3 regions of the Halobacillus sp. Marseille-Q1614 genome follow, and region 1 is predicted to be linked to each of the others. Evidence: riboswitches for the same ligand, from Rfam matches in the RefSeq annotation. Region 1 holds a riboswitch; each other region holds the start of a gene.
What was found. Region 1 has a riboswitch for cobalamin ahead of metE (5-methyltetrahydropteroyltriglutamate--homocysteine S-methyltransferase). Riboswitches for the same ligand answer to the same signal wherever they lie in the genome.
Positions count from the first base shown of each region.

Region 2: another riboswitch for cobalamin. It lies ahead of HUS26_RS14520 (ribonucleoside-diphosphate reductase subunit alpha); the one in region 1 lies ahead of metE (5-methyltetrahydropteroyltriglutamate--homocysteine S-methyltransferase).
Region 3: another riboswitch for cobalamin. It lies ahead of HUS26_RS11300 (cob(I)yrinic acid a,c-diamide adenosyltransferase); the one in region 1 lies ahead of metE (5-methyltetrahydropteroyltriglutamate--homocysteine S-methyltransferase).

Region 1 is NZ_CADDWH010000001.1:2,605,777-2,609,055, forward strand. It holds gene HUS26_RS13040 (glycoside hydrolase family 32 protein) at 1-1,066, shown strand, start outside; SAM riboswitch class I at 1,151-1,263, shown strand; cobalamin riboswitch at 1,325-1,512, shown strand; gene metE (5-methyltetrahydropteroyltriglutamate--homocysteine S-methyltransferase) at 1,655-3,279, shown strand, end outside.
Region 2 is NZ_CADDWH010000001.1:2,909,147-2,912,425, reverse strand. It holds gene HUS26_RS14520 (ribonucleoside-diphosphate reductase subunit alpha) at 1-1,414, opposite strand, end outside; cobalamin riboswitch at 1,723-1,897, opposite strand; gene HUS26_RS14515 (class I SAM-dependent methyltransferase) at 2,067-2,813, shown strand; gene HUS26_RS14510 (class I SAM-dependent methyltransferase) at 2,827-3,279, shown strand, end outside.
Region 3 is NZ_CADDWH010000001.1:2,237,195-2,240,473, reverse strand. It holds tRNA gene HUS26_RS11310 (tRNA-Ala) at 47-119, shown strand; gene HUS26_RS11305 (poly-gamma-glutamate hydrolase family protein) at 227-958, opposite strand; cobalamin riboswitch at 1,527-1,673, shown strand; gene HUS26_RS11300 (cob(I)yrinic acid a,c-diamide adenosyltransferase) at 1,809-2,348, shown strand; gene HUS26_RS11295 (cobyrinate a,c-diamide synthase) at 2,345-3,279, shown strand, end outside.

The sequences.
Region 1 (3,279 bases):
GGCTAACCCTGGCGCGGAAGATTTCAGAGATCCGAAAATCATCTGGGATAAAAACACGGAAAAATGGGTGTTGCTGATGGCGGAAGGCACAAAAATTGGCTTTTACGAGTCTGAGAATCTAAAAGACTGGAACTATACCGGCGGATTTCAAACCGAAGATATTGGATTGGTCGAATGCCCTGACCTTTATATGATGCGGGCAGACGACGGTACTTTGAAGTGGGTCCTAGGGGCAAGCGCCAACGGTAAATCGATTGGTAAACCTAACACCTATGCCTACTGGACCGGTGAATATAATGGACAGGAATTTATCGCCGACAATGAAAATCCAAAGTGGCTGGACTATGGATTTGATTGGTATGGCGGCGTTACCTTTGCCGATGGAACGAGTGAGGATAAGCTAAGCTATCGTTACGCGTTAGCATGGATGAATAATTGGGATTACGCCAATAATACTCCAACGATGAATGAAGGTTTCAATGGCTTGGATTCTATCGTCCGTAAAATTGAATTAAAGAAAAGTGAGGATAATACGTATCACCTCACCTCTCAGCCTAACGAGAACTTAGACAAGTTAACGAAGTCGAAGGATTTTTATGAAAAAATCGAGGTCGATGGAGCAAAAACATTGAAATCGAAAGGGACAGCTTATCAGATTGAAGCCGATGTATCCTGGTCAGAGCTCGAGAACTTAGGTTTACGCCTTCGAGAATCAGACGATCTAACCCGGAATGTCAATGTTGGAATTTCTGCAAAAGGCAGCTACTCTTATGTAAATCGCGGGTCAACAGATCAGCCGGATGATAGCGGAGATTACGTGGAGAGCCAAGCCCCATTTGATGGCATTAAAAAGAATGTCCATTTAAAAATACTAGTAGATAAAACGAGTATTGAAGTATTTATTGATGATGGAAAAGTCGCCCATTCTCAACGAATTTTCCCTCCCCTAGAAGATGAGGGGATTACGCTGTTTTCTGAAGGTGGACAGGCTGTTTTTGAAAATGTAGCGATCAAGCACTTTCAATCGATTCATAAGCAGAACGAACCAGATCAACAGACTCCTTAACGAGGATTCCCTTTCATCAAGGAAAACTAATGTTGACAGCAAAATTTTCCCATGCTAGTATTCTTGTAATCTTAATAATAGAATCTCTTATTTAGAGAGGTGGAGGGACTGGCCCGATGAAACCCGGCAACCTATCAGCTTGTAAAAGTTGATTGAGGTGCTAATTCCAGCAAAGCTAAGGCTTTGAAAAATAAGAGGGGTGTACGTGTATAAACCTCTCACTTCGAGAGGTTTTTTATATACACGGTCCAATAACTTCATATCGTAGATCACTTAGGTGTCGGCTATGGTTAGTCGACTTAAAAGGGAAGCCCGGTGAAAATCCGGCACGGTCCCGCCACTGTAAATGGGAGCATCCTGCAAACATGTCACTAGCTTTACGCTGGGAAGACGCAGAGATGTGAAGATCATAAGTCAGGAGACCTGCCTGTAGATCAGACACTACAACCTACGAGGAATAGGGAGGTGTAACGCAGCAGGACTAGTCTGTCTTCTTAAGACGGACTGCGAACATGCGCTTATATCAATCTCTCTTGTAGACAAGAGGGATTTTTTTATGGTCTAAAAATGAACCCGGGAGGAATTAGAATGGCGAAGGCAATTAGTTCAACAATCGGTTATCCTAGAATCGGTGAAAAGCGGGAATGGAAGAAAACACTCGAACAATATTGGAAAGGCAATTTATCTAAAGATGAATTATTAACCGAAATGGAATCTCTTCGGCTGAATGATATTAAAAAGCAAAAAGCTATCGGAATTGATCTTATTCCTGTTGGTGATTTCAGCTTATATGATCACGTGCTTGATACATCGATCATGTTTGGCTTTATCCCTGAACGCTTTGGGGAGCAAGAAGATAGAGATACGCTGGACAAGTACTTTGATATCGCACGCGGTAATAAAGACGCTGTCGCCTCAGAAATGACAAAATGGTTTGATACTAACTATCACTATATTGTTCCAGAAATTGATGGGGATACGGAGCCGGCACTGACAAAGAACCGCCTGCTTCCCTACTTCCTAGAAGCGAAACAAAAGCTTGGAATCATTGGAAAACCGGTAATTCTTGGACCCATTACATTTTTAAAATTAGCCAAAGGGTTCAAACCGGAAGATTTTAATAAGCTGCTGAACAAACTTGTCCCCCTCTACATACAAGTTATAAAAGAGCTTGAAAGTGCTGGTGCTAAGTGGATTCAAATGGATGAACCTATACTGAATACGACTCTGACAGACGAGGATATTACACGATTTAAAGACGTCTATCATACGATTAATCAGGAACTGAACAGCGTAAAAATCATCCTTCAAACTTATTTTGAAGCCGTAGATGATTATGAAGAAGTCGTTTCCCTTCCAGTAGACGCCATCGGTCTTGATTTTATCCATGACGACGGAGCCAATTTAGCCGCCTTGAAAAAGCATGGCTTCCCTAGTGATAAAATTCTTGCAGCAGGGGTTATTAATGGTCGTAACATTTGGAAAGCAGATATAGACCAAACCTTTACACAGCTTGAAACAATCACTGAAGATATAGATAAAGAGCGGCTCATTATCCAGCCTTCCTGCAGTCTGCTGCATGTACCTGTGACGGTTTCTACAGAAAAGGACTTGGATCCCCTGTTAAAAGACACGCTGTCGTTTGCTGACCAAAAACTAGAAGAAACGCTTGTTTTAACAGATGGTTTAAATAAAGGGAGAAAAACCATTGAAAACAAAATACAAGAGCAGACAAGGAGTATCGAGAAACTATGGAATTCAGCTGACCGAAATAATCAAAGAGTCCAAAAGGAAGTGGAGTTTTGGAAGGAAGTAAACCCTGAACGCAATGCTCCCTTCTCCATTCGTCAAAAGATTCAACAGGATTTTTTCAAGCTTCCTTTATTGCCGACGACAACGATCGGCAGTCTTCCACAGACGACGGAAATTCGCCAGGGACGACTCAAATGGCGAAGAGGCGAATGGTCAGATAACGAGTATGGGGCTTTCATTGAAACGAATATTGCAGAATGGATCGAGCGGCAGGAAGAAATAGGACTTGATGTTCTCATCCATGGGGAATTTGAACGGAATGATATGGTTGAGTTCTTTGGTGAAAAGCTTGACGGCTTCGCTTTCACCAGATATGGCTGGGTCCAATCCTATGGATCCCGCTGCGTGAAACCTCCCATTATTTATGGTGATGTCGCTTTAAACGAACCGATGACCGTTAA
Region 2 (3,279 bases), 300 kb from region 1:
TAATGCTGGACAGATTGCAGACAACAAATTCGCCGGGAGTCTTTATAGTAATGATTTTTCCATCTTCGACCCGCTGTTCTTCCTGCGTTGTCGGACTCTGGTTTTGGGTGATTTCTGTGCAGAGATTGCTGCAGTAGATCATGCCTTTATGAGAATTTGGGTTCATTCGGTTTACTTCATCACGGTAAAACATGTATGGCGTACCGGTTTCGAGCTGTCCAATCATAATACGCTTCATGATTTCAATGGCGGGAACCTTTTCCTTTGAAAGGCGGTCCTCCTGAATGCATGCTTCATAGCGGTTCCTAAAGGATCCCAAACCCCGCACTTCATCATAAGAGTCCTCTAATGAAAAACCCATGACGGTTCGAACTTCGTGAGGGTCAAATAAATACCAGTTATCACGGTTCTCGACGGCTTCCATGAACAGATCAGGGATAGAGACGCCTGTAAATAGGTCATGAGTCCGCTGGCGCTCATCGCCATTATTCAGCCGGCTATCTAAGAACGGGAAAATATCTTTATGCCATACATCTAAGTAAACCGCTACAGCCCCCTGACGCTGTCCGAGCTGATCAACGCTGACAGCTGTATTGTTAATCTGCTTCATCCAGGGGAGAACTCCGGAGGAAACCCCCTTAAATCCGCGGATATCACTGCCGCGGCTGCGGATTTTTCCTAAGTAAACACCAATTCCTCCACCGTGCTTGCTTAAGTTCGCAATATCTGTGTTGCTGTCGTAAATCGATTGGAGGCTGTCATCCACCGTATCTATAAAGCAGGAGCTCAGCTGCCCATACCGCTTCCCGGCATTGGCCAGAGTCGGGGTGGCCACCGTCATATAGAGGCTGCTCAGCGCCCAATAGGATTCTTTAACTAATTTTAAACGATTGGCTTTTGGTTCATCTGCCATCAGAGTCATGGCGATAATCATAAAACGCTCCTGCGGAAGTTCAAAAACTTGGCCAGACTTAGATTTGGCTAAATAGCGGTCTCCGAGCGTTTTCACCCCAATATAAGTAAACAGTCCGTCCCTCTCTGGTACAAGCGCCTCTTCCAACTCATTTACTTCTGCTTCTGAATAGTAATTGAGAAGGGAAGAAGTATAAATATCTTCCTCCATAAGCTGATTCAGCAATTGATAGAACCCGGTATATGGATGTTCGGTTCCGCGATTTTTCATAGCTTCTTCGTACATTTGCTGCAAATGGATCCGGCTCGCTACATACGTCCAGTCCGGCAATGTTTCACTAATTTCTGCAAGGCATTCCAGCACAAGAGTTTTTGCCTGTTCGTTTCTGTTTCCTGGTAAATTCTTTGATTTTTCAATGATTCGATCCAATTCTAAAGAAGGAAAGGAGGCTTTTTGTGTTTCCAGCCATTCCTGCCAAAAAGTCGTTTGAATTGATTGCATATCACCACTCCTTTGTTTTAAAGCTTTTTATCCATAGGCTTTGTTATTGCGGGCGGGGAAGGAATCTTTCGGCACTCCTGCTTAAAAAACGTGCTCACGGAAGCCCTCAGCGATGTAACGAGCGAGGTGGCCCGAAGGTTCTTCCGCTTAAAAGGGAGCGGATTCCTCCTTTTTATGCTGAAAAAGTTTTTAACAAAGTCTGACCATAAAAAAATCCGCTCAATAAATTGAGCGGATGAAACCATGAAACGGAGGAGGTAAGGCTGCCTGCATTCCATCGTTTCATCTTCTCAATCCCCGAAGAAGTAGAAACTCCTGCGAACGAAGACAGGTCTCCTGACTTACACTCGATCCTACTCCGGCCCTTCCCGTGAATGCACAGTGGGTGATCCGTTTCGCGAGTGATTACAGTTGCGGGGGCAGTTCTGGAATTGTACCAGATTCCCTATTAAGCCTAGTGGCATCTTCTATTCGCGGATACTATATATAGTGTTTTTAAAATCAATAATTAGCTTATATTGTGTTATAAGCATAACGAAGTTTAAAATGAAGTGCAACAATTTTATACAAAAATAAGCAGAAAGAATGTGTTTGAAAATAGAGGGAACGATCGACTTATATCGAAAAGTATAGGGAGAAAGGGAGGACGCTAATGAAGTCAGAAAAGGCATTAACAATTAACAAAAAGTGCTGGGATTCAATTGCTCATCATTTTGACGGTAAAGATGCATTACCTGATTACGGGCCTTACAGCCAGAGTGAAGAAGAGCTTCAGCTGCTTGGAAATATTGATAATACGACGGTGCTTGATATAGGTTGTGGAAGCGGGCATTCTTTGGAGTATGTAAGAAATAAACGCGCGCGTGAAGTATGGGGGGTAGACATTTCTGAATCGCAGATCCAGACGGCCAGGACGCTTCTCCCTTATGAGAACGTATCCTTGCATTGCGGCCCGATGGAAGAAAAGGGCACTATTCCAGAAAATTATTTTGACATCGTTTACTCTATTTATGCTTTAGGGTGGACGATGGATTTGAGAACAACCCTGTCGCTCGTATACTCATACTTAAAAGAGGGAGGGATCTTTGTGTTTAGCTGGGAGCATCCTTTTTATCCGACAGTTGATGTCAAAGAAGGAAGAATTGAAGTAACGCAGGCGTATGAACAGTCTCAACATAGGATTTTTGAAAGCTTTAAAGAAGATGGAATTCAAGCTGTGATGAAACGCAGAACATTGAGTACATATATAAATGAACTCATTCAAGCAGGTTTTACGATTGAAAAGCTTATTGAGGGGAGTGGGAGGTCTGAAGCGGAAGCGTCATACTCGCAGAGATATTATTCTTCCTTTAAAGCGAGTAAAGTACCAGCCACTTTTATAATAAAAGTTCGAAAGTAAGGGGAATGAAAGAATGAAATCTTTTAATTGGCATACAGAAGCAGAAAAACAGTGGGATGAACGGGCGGAATTTTGGAATGCCAACAGCCGCAGCATGTGGGACAAAGGCAGCAGGCAAACGATAATTCCTTTTATGGGACGGTTCATTGATAAAGGAATTACCGTTGCAGATTTGGGCTGCGGCGATGGTTATGGCTCTTTTAAGTTGTATCAGGCTGGATATCATGTGACCGGAGTGGATATTTCAGAAGATATGATTCGGCGTGCGAAAAGTCGAGTTGAGGAAGAAACTCTTCAATTCGTCCAAGGTGATTTAGTGGATCTGCCTTTAGCGAATGAAAGCTTTGATGCTGTTATGGCAGTTAACAGTTTAGAGTGGGTGCAAGTGCCTGATGAAGGCTTAAAAGAGATGAAGCGGGTTTTAAAGCCTGGAGGGAAATTGTGCATAGGTATCCTTGGGCCTACA
Region 3 (3,279 bases), 370 kb from region 1:
AACTTAATGGAAAAGACGCTATAATAATCCTTGTCGGTTCACATATGGGGCATTAGCTCAGCTGGGAGAGCGCTACACTGGCAGTGTAGAGGTCAGCGGTTCGAGCCCGCTATGCTCCACTCTCAAAACCCTTGCCCTGCAAGGGTTTTTCTTATGTGTATACATAGCGGTAAACCATTCAATTTAGTGACTTGTTGACGAATGTAGCAGGAAGCCGCATCTGCATTTATTCATATTCTTTCATTGATGATTGGATAGCTTCTACATATATTTTGAACTCTTCCGTTTGATTGGAGGAGTTGTTGCGAGAGGAAAAGCTGATATCTCCGTTTTTAAAAAATGCTTTTCTCTGTGCTCTTGTAATCTCCAGCTGCACGCCTCGTTCTGTTTTTGTTTTGTTTGTGAAATTGTCAGGGTGATCGCCGTTAAGGTGCTCAGGAGTTACAGCTACTTCAAACCCATTTTCCTCTAAATGCCGACTCACGATTTCCTTCATATCTTTGTCCAGCCCACCGATCATTGTTTTTGGCTCATCTCCGGCTGAACCGTGAATGGAAATATGATATTCAGCATTAGCAACCATCTCTAGAGCCTCCGGTTCATCGAAACGGGTGGATGTGATGTGTAAGTTGCTGAAATTATTCGACTTTAACCTTCCTTTAAATGAGTAAAAGGGATAAGAGGATCCGGCAATTGCCTCGGCTAGTGTAGAGGTCGCTTCTTCAATCCCGCCGCCATGGATCGCACTCACGAGCCATCGTTCATTACCGGCGCTGCTTTTCTCAATCTCCCAATCTTCCCCTTCCTCATATACTTCTCTCAGCTCGTAAAAAGAGCAAAAACGGTTTCCAGAGCAATCGTCCGTGATCGCAGCTGTTATTTCCTCATATAGAGATAAAATCACAAGAACTGAAGCCACTACTGCGACCGCCGTAGACAGTATGAATTTCAAATTCATGATAAAACCTCCTCCTATTAATAGTATCGGCTTGATTTTTAAATAAATGAGTTCATGCAAGAAAAATGGATATAAAGGAGGCCCTTCTCATAATATGGTTCATTCATACAGGTACTGATTGTAATTCATGTAGTGAGCAGTTTTATCGTTCTAGTAAACTGGCATTTAATTATAAACGATCCAAATTAATTCTTCCTTCGTTCAAAAACTGCTGTCTTGCTTTTTGACGTTTTTTCTTCTTCATATCACGACAAGACTGGCAATTTAAAAAGTCTTGTCCTTTACCTATAAAGTGATAAGATGACTTTTTCTTTCTACATGTAGAACATATTTTATCCCTATGGTAATTCAATGTATCCCTTCTTTATTATGGAAGTTTTGTTCATTATAATAGTCTTTATCTCCTTTGTAAAACGGTTAAATATTTTTCGATTTTAATGATGTAATTTAAATGGCTCTATTACTGTCGGTTCAGGGGGCTGAATTCTTTTTCTTTTGTGTTAACAAAAAGTCCTGACAAAAAAATGTCTGGTTTACATTATGTTCGTGTTCGTCTACAATAAGGTTAATTTAATAGCACCAAACAGGTCCTAAAAGGGAAGCTTTTAAGGTAAAAGGGGGAAGTTGGTGAAAGTCCAACAGGGTCCCGCCACTGTAAGCATTCTAAGGTTTTAGAATGTAAGTCAGGATGCCTGCCTGTTTGCTGAGAAAGTTCACCCTTCGAGGAAAGGGGCTTTTAAGTACGTGGAATACCTGTGGTTTATATTCTGCCTATTTAGATAAACACCTTTCCTTTTAGGAAGGTGTTTTTTTATGTTTATATATCGTTATGGATACAGGAGGAGATTCTATGAAAAAGAAACAGGGATTGACACTCGTTTTTACCGGAAATGGTAAAGGAAAGACGACAGCTGCGACGGGGCTTGCTGTCCGCGCATTAGGACATGATCAAACGGTGAAAATGCTGCAATTCATCAAATCACCGAGGCGTCCATATGGGGAAAGAAAATCCCTGCAGAAGCTGGGGGCTGAAATTGTGCAGCTTGGCGAAGGGTTCACCTGGACGAAAACACCGGAAATCCACCGGGCAGCCTTAAAGAAGGCCTGGGCTGTCGCCAAAGAAACGGTCATGTCCGGGGACTATGATGTGGTCATCCTCGATGAACTAAACAATGCCCTTGCGATTGATTCTTTTCCAGTCGATGATGTGCTGCCGCTTGATGAAGTGATTGAACTGATCAACAATAGGCCGGAGCATGTCCATCTTGTGATCACTGGAAGGAACGCTGCGGAAGAGGTGAAGGAAGCGGCTGATCTGGTCTCTGTCATTAATGTTGAAAAGCATTATTATGATGAAGGAATTCCAGCCGTGCGTGGTGTTGAGTTTTGACTTCCCGCCGTCTCGTTCTTGCAGGAGTATCCAGTGGTGTCGGCAAGACAAGCATTACGATCGGCTTGATGGCGGCCTTCATGAAAAAAGGGTTCACGGTCCAGGGCTTCAAATGCGGTCCCGACTACATTGATCCCTCTTATCATACTGCTGTAACCAACCGGCCTTCACGCAACCTGGATAGCTGGATGCTTCCTAAAGAAGTCGTAAAAGAAGTTTATGTCAAGGGCAGTGAGGGGGCGGACATTTCCATTATCGAGGGTGTCATGGGCTTTTATGATGGAAAGTCGCCGACTTCCAATCAAGGATCGACAGCAGAGCTGAGTGTCGTTTTGGATGCACCGACGTTTCTGATTGTCGACTGCTCTGCAATGGCACGAAGCGCTGCTGCCATCGTCAAAGGATTCCAGGTGCTGGATCCTGAGGTTAACATTGCCGGTGTTATCGCTAATAAAGTCGGAAGCAAAGGACATTACGAGCTGATTAAGGAAGCCGTGGAACAGGAATGCGGCATACCAGTCTGTGGCTATCTGTTAAAAAACAAAAACATCGAGATGCCTGAGCGGCACCTCGGGCTGGTGCCTTCGATCGAGCGAGGGGAACTGGATGAGCAGCTGGCGCAGCTGGGGGATGCGGTGGCGGAGACCATCGACGTTGAACGAATTTATCAAATCAGTAAGCGTCCTCCATTGAATGCTGAGCCGTCCTTGTTCCAACGAAAGGCATCGATTGACGTTAAGGTAGCGGTAGCCCGTGATGAAGCCTTTAATTTCTATTACCCGGAAAATCTTGAGCTAATCGAGGCTTATGGAGCAGAAATTCTATACTTCTCTCCCGTAAAGGGAGAAGTGCTTCCTTCTGAAGCAGATGGATTGTATTTGGGCGGCGGCTTTCCGGAACAGTTTGCTGAAAAGCTGGCGGAAAATAATGA